DNA from 3 places in the Buttiauxella sp. S19-1 genome. Region 3 is predicted to be linked to each of the others. Evidence: predicted binding sites of a transcription regulator. Region 3 holds the regulator's gene; each other region holds the start of a gene.

Region 1 (4,773 bases), on a different contig from region 3:
CACAATTCCGCGGCTGGCATTTCGTCCGGTTGGGTCGTCGTCGCTGGCAACCAGCGGGCGAACGCCAGCGTAGGCACGCAAAATACGGGTTGCGGCAAGTTTGGGTGACAGCTTTGAACCTTCACGAATCAGGATGTCGACCTCTTGCGGGGTGACCTGCATATTGTCGATTTGCTCATATTCGACAGGCGTTGAGGTGGTGCCAATCAGCGAAATGGTATCGCCTGGGACCAAAATATCGGCGTCGGCAGGTTTGCGGCAGCGGTTGATCACCATGTTATTGATGCGATGGCCGAGGATCAGCAACGAACCTTTGGCGGGCAGCATTCGCACACGTAAATCGGCATATTCAGCAATGTGTTGCCCCCAGATCCCGGCGGCGTTTACCACTACGCTGGCGTAAAAATCGTGATGTTCGCGGGTTTGATGGTTGTAAGCCCGCACTCCACAAACCCGATCGCCGTTGCGGATAAGGCCGGTGACTTCCTGGCCGGTGAGAATTTCGGCACCGTGTTCTCTGGCATCCAGCATATTGGCGGCGGTCAGACGGAATGGGTCAACTGTGCCATCTGGCACCCTTACTGCGCCAATTAGTTCAGGGTTTACCGCGGGTTCTATGCGTAATGCTTCTTGAGGACTGAGTTGCTGTGCATTGATTCCGGCATCCTGGCAGGCGGCAATAAACACGCTCTGCAAGGTTAAATCATCTTCAGGAAGGGTGATAAACAGGCCGTCCGTGCGTTCGATACAGTGGCGAGCAATGCGTTTCAGGATGCGGTTTTCTTCAATACATTCCCTGGCCGATTCGCTGTCCGTCATGGCGTACCGTGCGCCGCTGTGCAGCAAGCCATGATTACGACCTGTCGCGCCGGTTGCAATGTCGTGCCTTTCCAGCAGCAGGGTTTGTAACCCACGCCGTGCGCAGTCGCGGGCAATACCCGCGCCCGTAGCGCCTCCGCCAATAATAATCACATCCTGTTCTTTGCATCCCATCGCCATGTTCCGCTCCTGAAAAATTATCTGGGGACTATTCAGCCACAGATCGAGATGCGAATGTTTGATATCGAGCAAATTCGAAAATAAAACGAAAGCAAAGTGTGACGTGATGCACCTTTTCGATAGTTTGTAATAAAAATGTAATATGTTGTGGGGTGTTTCACACTAACCTGGTGGGATAATCCTTAACATGCGCTCGCAAAAGAACATTGCTTGATAAAAAACCTGCCACGGAGGCATTTATGCTGAGCATTTTCAAACCTAGCCCACATCAGCCACGGCTGAAAAGTGAGCATGTCGATCCGACTTATCGTCGTCTGCGCTGGCAGATATTCATGGGCATTTTCTTCGGTTACGCCGCTTACTACCTGGTACGTAAAAACTTTACTCTGGCGATGCCGTATCTGGTGGAGCAGGGCTTCTCGCGCGGTGACCTCGGATTTGCGCTTTCCGGTATTTCTATTGCTTACGGCTTCTCGAAATTTATTATGGGGGCGGTTTCTGACCGCTCGAATCCGCGTGTTTTCTTACCTGCCGGTTTGATTCTGGCCGCCGCCGTAATGTTATTTATGGGCTTTGTGCCGTGGGCGACATCCAGTATTGCGGTGATGTTTGTCCTGCTGTTTTTATGCGGTTGGTTCCAGGGAATGGGCTGGCCGCCGTGCGGGCGTACCATGGTGCACTGGTGGTCTAAAAAAGAGCGTGGGGGAATTGTTTCCATCTGGAACTGCGCGCATAACGTCGGCGGTGGCTTGCCGCCGCTGCTGTTCTTACTCGGGATGGCGTGGTTTAACGACTGGCATGCGGCACTTTATATGCCAGCCTTTGCGGCGATTTTTGTGGCGTTAATTGCTTTTGCGTTAATGCGCGATACGCCGCAATCATGCGGTTTGCCGCCAATCGAAGAATACAAAAATGATTACCCGGACGACTACAACGAAAAAACGGAAGAGGAGCTAACGGCAAAACAGATCTTCATGCAGTACGTTTTCCCCAACCGCCTGCTGTGGTACATCGCCATTGCTAACGTTTTCGTTTATTTGCTGCGTTACGGCATTCTCGACTGGTCGCCAACCTATCTGAAAGAAGTGAAACACTTCGCGCTGGATAAATCCTCCTGGGCCTATTTCCTTTATGAATACGCCGGAATACCTGGCACGCTGCTGTGTGGCTGGATGTCGGACAAAGTGTTCAGAGGCAACCGCGGTGCTACCGGCGTGTTCTTTATGATTCTGGTGACGATTGCGACCATTGTTTACTGGCTGAACCCGCCGGGAAATCCGGGTGTGGATATGGCGTGTATGATTGTGATTGGCTTCCTGATCTACGGGCCGGTGATGCTGATTGGCCTGCACGCGCTGGAACTGGCACCGAAAAAGGCCGCGGGAACGGCAGCAGGCTTTACGGGCTTGTTTGGCTATCTCGGTGGTTCGGTGGCCGCGAGTGCCATCGTTGGCTATACGGTAGATTTCTTCGGCTGGGACGGCGGCTTTATGGTGATGATCGGCGGCAGCATTATGGCCGTGATTCTGTTGTTGGTGGTGATGGTGGGTGAGAACAAACAACACCATAAAAAACTGACAGGGAAAGCATAATGAAAATCCTGACCAAATCTATCCTGGTGGGGGCGGTAATGTTTGCTTCCGCCAGCTCCTTTGCCCAGACCACGGACAAAGTGGTGATAGCCCATCGCGGTGCGAGCGGCTATCTGCCGGAGCACACTTTACCTGCCAAAGCCCTGGCCTATGCTCAAGGGGCTGATTACCTTGAGCAGGATCTGGTGATGACCAAAGACGACAGATTAGTGGTGCTGCACGACCACTATCTTGATCGGGTCACCGACGTTGCGCAGCGCTTCCCAAATCGGGCGCGTAAAGACGGTCGCTACTACGCCATCGATTTTACCCTCGACGAAATCAAGTCGCTGAAATTTACCGAAGGTTTTGATGTGGTAGACGGCAAGCAGGTGCAAACCTTCCCTGGTCGTTTCCCGATGGGGAAATCTGATTTCCGCGTGCATACCTTTGAAGAGGAGATCGAGTTTATCCAGGGCTTGAATCACTCCACAGGGAAAAATATTGGTATTTACCCAGAGATAAAAGCCCCCTGGTTCCATCATCAGGAAGGAAAAGATATCGCGGCGAAAACGCTTGAGGTGTTGAAGCGTTACGGCTACACCAGCAAGCATGATAAGGTCTACCTGCAATGCTTTGATGCCGCTGAACTCAAGCGTATTAAAAACTCGCTTGAGCCGAAACTGGGTATGAATCTTAAGCTGGTTCAGTTGATTGCTTATACGGACTGGAACGAAACGCAAGAGAAGCAGGCTGACGGCAAGTGGGTCAACTACAGCTATGACTGGATGTTCAAACCAGGAGCCATGAAGCAGATAGCCGAGTATGCGGACGGTATCGGGCCTGACTATCATATGCTGGTGGCGGAAGGCTCCAGCAAAGGTAATGTTAAGCTAACCGATATGGTCACCCAGGCGCATGTGAACCACCTGACAGTGCACCCTTATACGGTACGAGCGGACGCGTTGCCTGACTATGTCAGTAACGTCGATCAGTTGTTTGACGTGCTGTATAACAAGGCGGGTGTGGATGGGGTGTTTACCGACTTCCCGGACAAGGGTGTGAAATTCTTGCAGCAGCAGAAGCAGTAAACAAAAGAAAAGGGCCGTTAAACGGCCTTTTTTTACATCTCGATTTCTATATCGCCGTGCGCCTGGCAGCAACAGGGAAGTATTTCACCCGGTTGGATAAAGGCCAGGGGTTCGCTGAGCCACTTCACCTGACCCGCAATTAAACGCGTACGGCAGGAGCCGCAATAACCTGCCCGGCACTGATACTCGACGGTGACCTGATGAGATTCAAGCGTCGCCAGCAGGGAAGGGTGTTCTTCCCCGCATAACAGTTGTGCGCCGGATTTGCGTAATGTAATGCGGCTCATAGATTAAAGCTGGAAATTGCTCAGATCGTCAGCATCGACATTAGAATCAATCTGGCCGACCAGATAAGAGCTGACTTCGACTTCTTGTGGTGCAACCTGCACGTTGTCAGACACCAGCCATGCGTTGATCCATGGGATTGGGTTAGAACGTGTTTTAAATGGCAGATCCAGACCGACAGCCTGCATACGGATGTTGGTAATGTAATCAACATACTGGCACAGAATGTCTTTGTTCAGACCGATCATCGAACCGTCGCGGAACAGGTAGCTTGCCCACTCTTTTTCTTGCTCGGCGGCCAGCACGAACAGGTCGTAACATTCCTGGCGGCATTCCAGAGCGATTTCTGCCATTTCAGGATCGTCTTCGCCGGAACGCATCAGGTTCAGCATGTGCTGAGTCCCGGTCAGGTGCAGGGCTTCGTCGCGGGCAATCAGTTTGATGATTTTCGCGTTGCCTTCCATCAATTCGCGCTCGGCGAAGGCAAATGAGCAGGCGAAGCTGACGTAGAAGCGAATCGCTTCCAGCGCGTTGACGCTCATCAGGCACAAATAGAGCTGGCGTTTCAGGGCGCGCAGATTCACGGTCACGGTTTTACCGTTGACATTGTGCGTGCCTTCACCCAGCAGATGCCAGTAGCTGGTCATCTCAATCAGACGGTCGTAGTAACCGGAGATATCTTTCGCACGCTTTAAGATTTCCTGGTTGGTGACGATATCGTCAAACACAATCGCCGGATCGTTCACGATGTTACGGATGATATGAGTGTAAGAACGCGAGTGAATGGTTTCGGAGAACGCCCACGTTTCAACCCAGGTTTCCAGCTC
Region 2 (4,773 bases), on a different contig from region 3:
GCCCATCATGTAACCGGCCATCAATGGCATCCAGAAACTGCCGCTTTGCTGTGGTTGTGCCTGAGCTTGCTCACCTGCCACGCTGGCTTGAGCTGGTGCTTGCTGGCATTGGCCTTCACCAAACTCAGCGATACATTCTTCACGCGAGGCGTATTTTGGCGCTGTACGTTCTGCTTCTTTTAGTGCGTTGTTAAAGGAAGTCGTACATTCTGCACTTTTGCCAGGGTTGGCTTGCGAACAGTCATCCGCATTTTGATACATGGAGACTGTTTCGTCATTTTGTTCGCAACCGGCTAGCATAAACACAGCGGTAACAGCCAATGCGACTGGCGTCAAATGGCGGGCGTTCCAGCTTTTGCGGAACGATGCGTGGTTTATGATTTTTGTCCGTTTCATTTATCTGTCCTGAGCCCAGTAGTTATGGTGCTTAGGATAGGGGATGAATGGTTGAAATTAAAGCGATGACGGATGTTGGAAGGGAGATCTTTACTTTGCCTTACGTTCGCATGCGTAAGTTGTGATGGGGGCATGTTGCCACACCCCCAAAATATCTGATCAGTTGCCGAATGGGTTAGCTGATTTGCTGCTAGTCGCAGAAGCTGGAGTCGCTTGTGCTGGTGTTGTAGCAGTCGTTGCTTCGCTATCCGCTGTATAACCATCCGCGCGAGCATTTTGGTCTGGCGTTTCTGGAGCCACGCTGTCAGCCGTGGTTGGTACTGGTTTACCCAGTGTTGCATTCAACGCTACAAGATCCTGTTCGTTAAGCGTACCCAGTGCTGATTTAATATTCAGCTGGTTGATTAGGTAGTTATAACGAGCGCTGGAGAGCTGTTGCTTGGCGTTATACAGCGTCGTGGTCGCATCCAACACATCAACGATGGTACGAGTACCGACGGAATAGCCTGCTTCCATGGCATCCAGGGAGCTTTGTGCAGACACAACCGCTTGTTTATAAGCGTTGATGGTACTGATGGACGCATTAACGTTGTTGAACGAAGAGCGAACTGTTTGCACTACGCTACGATGCGCGCTTTCAAGCTGCTCACTTGCGCCAACAAAGTTGTATTGCGCTTGTTTTACTTGAGAGTTAACAGAACCGCCAGTGTACAGTGGCAAGGAGAAGTTCAGGCCGATTTTATTCTGGCCCATATCGCTGTCGTTGTACTGAGAACTATTGGTTTTAGAACCACTGTAGCTGGTATCGGAAACACCAGTAGAAGCGGTCAAACCCACGGTTGGCATGTGGCCAGTTTCTGCGTAGCGAATTTGCTCGCGAGCCAGGTCCTGAGACAGACGTGCTTGCAACAATGCCAGGTTACGTTTTTCCGCTTCTTTCAGCAGATTATTCACGCCATCCGGTTTGTTGGTTTTGAAGCCGTCTACATTCAGTGATGCCAAAGATGGATAGTAATTACCGGTCACCTGGCGCAGCGTTTCTACCGCGTTATCCAGATTGTTTCGTGCAGTGACTTCGTTTGCTAATACGTTATCGTATTGCGCACGGGCGTTCTGTACATCGGTAATGGCGACCAGGCCAACGTTAAAGCGCTGAGTGGTTTGATCCAACTGACGATAAATAGCCTGTTTCTGTGCTTCAGTGAAGGACAGTGCATCAATCGCACTCAATACATTAAAGTAGGCTGTTGCAGTATTCAGAATCAGTGTTTGTTGGTCTGTCTGATAAGTGACATCTTGAATACCGGCTGATTTCTCTTGCAGGGTAAGCGCACGCCATTTCGACATATCAAAAATGGTTTGCGTCAATTGCAAAGAGGCACTCGCTGCCCTGGAGTCGATGCCATTCGCATCGCTAAAACCATTGGTGTATTCATAATCAGCACCAAGGCCAAGTTGTGGCAGTAACGGGCTACGTGCTTCGTTAATTTTTTCGAATGCGGCATCACGGTCAGCAGCGGATTTGCGCAAGTCCGGGTTGCTTAAACGTGCCTGCTGATAAACCTGCATCAGGTTTTCTGCCTGGCTCATGGCACTGAAACCCGTTAGGCTCAGACCGATAAGAATTGGGAGCAGTTTCTTCATTTGCATTCCTTGTTGTGAAGCAAAAAATTATTTGTAAGCGCTGACAAGAGCCGGAAATGATCGTCGATTTTAGCAGAGTCCGCCAGCTCAGGTGCTTGGCGTAATGTGCCATTGACTCTTAATTTTCATCAATCTATCACATAGGAAATGAAACGGCAGTCAAACTGGCTTGAAATTACTCATTTCATAACCATCAAAATCAGGAACCCATCATGACTAAGCAAAACAGTCAACTCGTCACATTAGCCAAAAACGATGTTGAAATTATTGCACGGGAAACGCTTTATAGCGGTTTTTTTTCTCTGGATCTTTATCGCTTCCGCCATCGCTTGTTTAATGGCGAAATGAGTGGCGAAATTTGCCGTGAAATTTTAGAACGCGGGCACGCCGCAGTACTGCTACCCTATGACCCTGTGCGAGACGAAGTTGTCTTAATTGAACAGATTCGGATTGCCGCGTACGACACCAGTGAAAGCCCGTGGCTGCTCGAACTTGTTGCGGGAATGATTGAAGAAGGTGAAAGCGTCGAGGACGTTGCGCGTCGTGAAGCAACTGAAGAAGCTGGAGTGATTGTCGGTCGCACCAAACCGGTTATCAACTACCTGGCAAGTCCTGGGGGGACCAGCGAGCGTTTATCGATCCTGGTTGGGGAAGTCGACGCTACCACCGCGAATGGCATACATGGTCTGGCAGATGAAAACGAAGACATTCGTGTTCATGTCGTGAGCCGGGAACAGGCTTATCAGTTAGTAGAAGAAGGGAAAATCGACAACGCGGCTTCAGTCATTGCACTGCTTTGGCTGCAATTGCATCATGAGAAATTAAGAGAAGAGTGGAATCGATAAATATGAAGCGCTATACACCTGACTTCCCTGAAATGATGCGCCTGTGCGAAACCAATTTCGCGCAACTCCGACGCTTGCTTCCTCGTCATGACGAAGTGGGTGAAAAAGTCACTTATCAGGTAAGTAGCGCTCAATATCGACTCTCTATCCTTGAGTCGACACGTTACACGACACTAGTACAAATCGAACAAACTGTTCCGGCGATAAGCTACTGGAGCTTACCGTCGATGTCGGTCAGGCTTTATCATGACGCCATGGTCGCGGAAGTGTGTTCAAGTCAGCAGATCTTTCGTTTCAAAGCACGGTATGATTATCCTAATAAAAAGTTGCATCAACGCGACGAAAAGCATCAAATTAATCAGTTTCTAGCCGATTGGCTGCGGTATTGTTTAGCGCATGGAGCGATGGCGGTTCCGGTTTGTTAGTGAGGGTGAAACCTAAGGACACCATTTGGAAAGCCTGTTAAATCTTCCTGTGGCCGGTGGGGGCCAGATCAGGATCTTGCAAATTACCGATACCCACCTGTTCTCTGGAAAGAACGAAACGCTGCTTGGTATCAATACCTGGATGAGCTATCAGGCTGTTATTGCCGCCATCCTCGCTGAGCAGCGTCAGTATGACCTAATTGTAGCTACTGGGGATTTAGCCCAGGATCACAGTGCGCAGGCCTACCAGCATTTTGTTGAAGGCATTGCGGAGATTCCTGCGCCCTGCGTTTGGCTGCCAGGCAATCACGATTTCCAGCCAGCCATGTTTAGCTCGTTGCTGGAAGCAGGGATTTCACCTGCGAAGCAAGTTTTCCTCGGTGATAACTGGCAAATCCTGCTGCTCGACAGCCAGGTATTTGGCGTCCCACATGGTGAACTGAGCGATTATCAGCTCGACTGGCTGGAGCGTAAACTCGCCGCTGAACCTGAACGCCATACGCTGCTATTGCTGCATCATCATCCTGTTCCTGCGGGTTGTAGCTGGCTTGACCAACATAGCCTGCGCAACGCCGCAGAGTTGGATAACGTTCTGCAAAAATTCCCGAAAGTGAAAACTCTGGTGTGCGGTCATATTCACCAGGAGCTAGATTTGGACTGGAACGGCAGACGAATGCTGGCGACGCCATCCACTTGTGTGCAATTTAAGCCGCACTGCTCAAACTTCACGCTCGACACTATTGAACCAGGTTGGCGTTGGCTGGAACTTCATCCAAACGGTGAAGTGACCACTGAGGTTTGCCGCCTGAAAGGTGCGGTGTTCAACCCTGATACCGCTTCAGAAGGGTATTGATGTCAACGCTACTTTACTTACACGGTTTCAACAGTTCGCCGCGTTCCGCTAAGGCTACCAGCTTGCAGGCCTGGCTTGCGCAGAACCATCCGCACATCAATATGATTATCCCAGAGCTCCCTCCGTATCCTGCCGATGCGGCAGAGCTGCTGGAGTCGCTGGTACTCAAGCATGGCGGTGAACCTCTGGGGGTTGTTGGCTCCTCTTTAGGTGGTTATTACGCCACCTGGTTAGCGCAATGTTTTATGCTGCCAGCGGTAGTGGTAAACCCTGCGGTACGGCCTTTTGAATTGCTTGTCGATTATCTGGGCACCAACGAGAACCCCTACACCGGGCAGCAATATGTGCTAGAGTCACGCCATATTTACGATCTTAAAGTCATGCAAGTTGACCCGTTAGAAGCGCCAGATCTCATCTGGTTGTTACAGCAAACGGGTGACGAAGTGCTTGATTACCGCCAGGCGGTGGCGTACTACACCCCCTGTCGACAGACGGTAGAGTCCGGTGGCAATCACGCCTTTGTAGGCTTCGAAGATTATTTCTCACAGATCATCGACTTCCTGGGCCTGCATTAATGCCTGATGTCGAATTCCTGTTTCGCAATCTGAAC
Region 3 (4,773 bases):
TGCCGTTGGCCGCATTACGCGCCCGGTTCTGGCTCCAGAATGCGCGGTAGGCAACACCTTTTACTTCAAATTCCACTTCCGCCAGACACTCGGCAGTGTCGCGGGTCATCAGGTCATTCTGCGATTGCGAGACCGTGTTGAGACGTGGCGTTTTGTGATAAAGCGCGAGGCAGACAGCATCAAGTAGCGTAGTTTTACCCGCTCCTGTTGGCCCGGTGATGGCAAACAAACCATTGCTGGCGAAAGGCTCGCGGGTGAAATCAATTTTCCATTCCCCTTTCAGGGAGTTGAGGTTTTTCAATCGCAGACTGAGGATTTTCATGCTTGTTCCTCCGCGTCATGCAGGCTGGCGACCGTTTGGGCAAACAGAGTGCGCAGGCGTTTTGCGCGTTCTTCAGTGGTTTCTTCCTGAACCAGGCGGCGTTCAAAAACCTCTTCAACCGTCAATTCACTTAGGGTTTCTTTATGTTGTTGAGCAATAACACGCTCGCGCTGCTCACGGCTACGGCGCAGCAAAACCACTTCAACAGGTAGCGTTTCGGTTAGCTGTTGAATATGGCGCTGCATATCATGCAGATATTCATCGGTGGCGATTTCAATATCCAGCCACACTTTGGGTTCTGTCGGTGCATCGCGCCATTGTTCAAGCTGCTGTTCAATTTCGTTCAGCGAACCTTTGATCACCGCCAGCGGCTGGCTAACTGGTACCGTAAGTGGGGTGACTTCATGAAGTTTACCTTCTGAAAATTCAACCAGATAAACACTTTTAGTCTTACCGGTTTCGTCAAAACTTAACGGTATTGGTGAGCCGCTGTAGCGGATATGCTCGGTGCCACCAATTAATTGCGCACGGTGAATATGGCCCAGGGCAATGTAATCGGCATCCGGGAAATGCTGCGCCGGGAAAGCGTCGAGTGTGCCAATATAGATGTCTCGCACGGCGTCACTTTTCGTCACGCCGACGGTGGTTAAATGCCCGGTGGCGATAATTGGCAACTGCGCGTCAGCGCGCAGAACGCAAGCGGCGCTAAAACACTGCTGATAATGTTCACCGATCGCTTCCATTAATGAACGCTGCTTTTCATGGCCGGATAAACCCGCCAGACTGTTTTGAATATCGCGTGGCCGCAGAAAGGGAATAGGGCAGAGAATAGCACCAGGCGCGCCATCTTTCGTATTCAGTACAATTGCCTGCTGGCTGGTATCGTGGCGTGCGCTGGCGACGACATAAGTGTTAAGACACGCCATCAGTTCACGGGACTCGTTCAATGTGGCAACTGAGTCATGGTTACCGGCGAGCACCACCAGTGAGCAGCCGGTAGACTGGAGTTGCACCACAAAGCGGTTATACAGTTCTCGCGCATAGCTTGGTGGCGAGCCAGTATCAAAAATATCGCCCGCGACGATTATTGCATCCACATCATGTTCAACGGCAGCTTTCAGCAGCCATTCAAGAAAAGCCTGATGCTCCGGCCCGCGGCTTTTGGTATAAAAATTTTGACCAAGGTGCCAGTCTGATGTGTGAATTATGCGCATAACCTGTCCGGTGGCTTAAAAGCGAGGCCTCGATTATAAGGGGGCGAGGCGGAAAACGGCATAGGTCTCTGTGTCATAAATCAAATTGATGAGTCACTAAACAGTCATGTTTTTCATAAATCTGTCATAAATCTGACGCATAATGGCGCCGCATTGAAACAACTATAATTATTCCTTGAGCAGGGCGAATCATGGCGAAGCGTATTTTAGTCGTAGAAGATGAAGCTCCAATCCGTGAAATGGTGAGCTTTGTGCTTGAGCAAAACGGTTTTCAGCCTGTAGAAGCGGAAGATTATGACAGTGCAGTGAATCTGCTTATCGAACCCTTCCCGGACCTGATTTTACTGGACTGGATGTTGCCAGGCGGCTCGGGTATTCAGTTTATCAAGCACCTGAAGCGTGAAGCATTGACGCGGGAAATCCCGGTAATGATGCTGACAGCACGAGGTGAAGAAGAAGATCGCGTGCGTGGCCTGGAAGTTGGTGCCGATGACTATATTACCAAGCCGTTTTCACCGAAGGAGCTGGTGGCACGCATTAAAGCTGTGATGCGCCGAATCTCTCCGATGGCGGTGGAAGAGGTTATTGAGATGCACGGGCTGAGCCTTGACCCTTCATCACATCGCGTGATGACCGGTGAAAACCCGCTGGACATGGGGCCAACTGAATTTAAGTTATTACACTTCTTTATGACGCATCCGGAACGGGTATATAGCCGTGAACAGTTGCTTAACCATGTATGGGGCACCAATGTGTATGTCGAAGACAGAACAGTGGACGTACATATCAGGCGGTTGCGTAAAGCGCTCGAACATAGCGGGCATGATCGAATGGTACAAACAGTACGCGGTACGGGTTATCGGTTCTCAACCCGCTTTTAGTTCCTTATCAGGAGAGTGACGCGTGCTGGAACGGCTGTCATGGAAAAGGTTGGTGATGGAGCTGCTGCTCTGTTGCTTACCTGCTGTCATCTTGGGCCTTATTTTTGGCTATTTACCCTGGTTTTTATTACTGGCGGTCACAGGACTGCTGGTTTGGCATTTCTGGAATTTGCTTCGTTTGTCGTGGTGGTTGTGGGTTGATCGCAGTATGACACCGCCCCCTGGTCGCGGGAGCTGGGATCCGTTGTTATACGGTCTTCATCAAATGCAGCTGCGTAATAAAAAACGCCGTAAAGAATTAGGCAATTTAATCAAACGCTTTCGCAGCGGCGCGGAATCACTGCCCGATGCGGTAGTGCTGACTACCGAAGAAGGGACCATTTTTTGGTGTAACGGGCTGGCCCAACAGTTGCTGGGGTTACGCTGGCCGGACGATAACGGGCAGAACATCCTTAACTTGCTGCGTTACCCTGAATTTACCCGCTATTTGACGCAAAAAGATTTCGCCCGGCCGTTGACGCTGGTGCTTAACAATGGCCGTCATCTGGAATTCCGTGTGATGCCATACAGCGACGAGCAGTGGCTGATGGTGGCACGTGATGTCACGCAGATGCACCAACTGGAAGGGGCGCGACGTAACTTTTTTGCCAACGTTAGCCATGAACTGCGTACTCCGTTGACGGTACTGCAAGGTTATCTGGAGATGATGCAGGATCAGGCGCTTGAAGGGCCGCTGCGCGATAAGGCTCTGGGCACCATGCGCGAGCAAACTTCGCGGATGGAAGGTCTGGTGAAACAGCTTTTGACGCTATCTAAAATTGAAGCGGCACCGGCAATGGTGCTCAATGAAAAGATTGATGTGCCACTGATGCTGCGTGTGGTGGAGCGAGAAGCGCAAACCCTCAGTCAGCAAAGGCAGACGTTAAAGTTCGATATTGATCCCTCACTCAAAGTCTTCGGTAATGAAGAACAGCTACGCAGCGCGATTTCAAACCTGGTGTACAACGCGGTAAACCATACGCCGGAAGGGACGCAAATTACCGTGAGTTGGAAACGGGTCGCGGGTGGTGTGGGCTTTAGCGTGGCGGATACTGGTCCTGGTATTTCTGCGGAACATATCCCACGCCTGACCGAGCGGTTCTATCGAGTGGATAAAGCGCGTTCAAGGCAAACAGGTGGTAGTGGGTTAGGCCTGGCAATAGTGAAACATGCATTAAGCCATCACGATGCGCGTCTGAATATCGAAAGCCAGCCAGGGAAAGGTTCCACGTTTTCCTTTGTGTTGCCTGAGCGTTTAATCGTTAACGATAAAGTGCTGTAAGCCGCGTAAGTTATGACACTGATGACAAGTTTTTCGTAGATCGGATAAGCGAAGCGTCATCCGACACTTCTCTCTGTAACAACTGGCGCAAATGGTGGATGACGATATCGCTTATCTACCCTGCAAAACCCGTTTATCGCTGAATAGTGTCAAAATAACTTTCCACAGGTCAGCTTGCTGGCCTGTGTTTTTTTTGCCCACATGTAAATCAAAAAAGCTTAATTGGTGATATTTTAACCACACAAAAAACCATACAATTTTCTAATGTATAAACAAATCCACTGATTTTAAGTCTAATTTAAGGAGATCAATCTGGTTTTTGGATCCCTTCTTGCCTTCAAACGCTATAAGCGTTTTAATTGCGCCCCTGTGAATAGCAGACCGACTGGATTTGAGTGGTAATTCAAACAACTATTCTTCGCCACCGATCCCGGAAAGGATTTTCCGCTGTCGTTACTGCCAATCACCGCTTTTATGCCGATGTATGACTGTCTAAGGATTGGCAAATACACGCATAAAAATTTGAATACTTACAACACCACACATCCACAGGCTGCCAAAATTTTATGACCCATCATCTGAAATCTCGAGACATCCTCGCGCTAGGCTTTATGACCTTTGCGCTGTTTGTCGGCGCAGGCAATATCATTTTTCCACCAATGGTGGGGTTACAAGCTGGCGAACACGTCTGGATTGCCTCACTTGGCTTCCTGGTGACCGCGGTTGGTCTGCCCGTTTTAACTATCGTCGCGATTGCTCGTGTCGGTGGGGGTATTGATAGCCTGAGCTCACCGATTGGCCGTCGTGCCGGTGTGCTGTTAGCGACTATTTGTTACCTGGCGGTTGGCCCATTGTTTGCCACCCCGCGTACGGCTACTGTTTCCTTCGAAGTCGGGATTGCACCACTGGTGGGTTCGGGTGAACTGCCACTGTTTATCTACAGCCTGGTTTACTTCGCGATTGTTATCGGTATTTCACTGTATCCAGGTAAATTGCTGGACACCGTTGGCCACGTGCTGGCTCCGGTGAAAATCG

The links. The regulator PhoB, encoded in region 3, activates phosphate uptake and scavenging genes when phosphate is short. The targets are predictions, from matches to a motif close to CTGTCATAAAACTGNCNNAT.
Region 1: the regulator PhoB is predicted to act here: its motif matches at 1,124-1,143, upstream of glpT (glycerol-3-phosphate transporter).
Region 2: the regulator PhoB is predicted to act here: its motif matches at 2,163-2,182, upstream of nudF (ADP-ribose diphosphatase).

The regions. Positions count from the first base shown of each region.
Region 1 is NZ_JAHWLU010000018.1:14,723-19,495, forward strand. Features, by position in the region: gene glpA (anaerobic glycerol-3-phosphate dehydrogenase subunit A) at 1-999, opposite strand, end outside; gene glpT (glycerol-3-phosphate transporter) at 1,239-2,591, shown strand; gene glpQ (glycerophosphodiester phosphodiesterase) at 2,591-3,661, shown strand; gene yfaE (class I ribonucleotide reductase maintenance protein YfaE) at 3,694-3,948, opposite strand; gene nrdB (class Ia ribonucleoside-diphosphate reductase subunit beta) at 3,952-4,773, opposite strand, start outside.
Region 2 is NZ_JAHWLU010000029.1:4,654-9,426, forward strand. Features, by position in the region: gene MES37_RS09155 (DUF1190 family protein) at 1-396, opposite strand, end outside; gene tolC (outer membrane channel protein TolC) at 556-2,040, opposite strand; gene nudF (ADP-ribose diphosphatase) at 2,253-2,885, shown strand; gene MES37_RS09170 (DUF1249 family protein) at 2,888-3,310, shown strand; gene cpdA (3',5'-cyclic-AMP phosphodiesterase) at 3,336-4,163, shown strand; gene yqiA (esterase YqiA) at 4,163-4,738, shown strand.
Region 3 is NZ_JAHWLU010000004.1:70,556-75,328, forward strand. Features, by position in the region: gene sbcC (exonuclease subunit SbcC) at 1-322, opposite strand, end outside; gene sbcD (exonuclease subunit SbcD) at 319-1,536, opposite strand; gene phoB (phosphate response regulator transcription factor PhoB) at 1,728-2,417, shown strand; gene phoR (phosphate regulon sensor histidine kinase PhoR) at 2,440-3,738, shown strand; gene brnQ (branched-chain amino acid transporter carrier protein BrnQ) at 4,305-4,773, shown strand, end outside.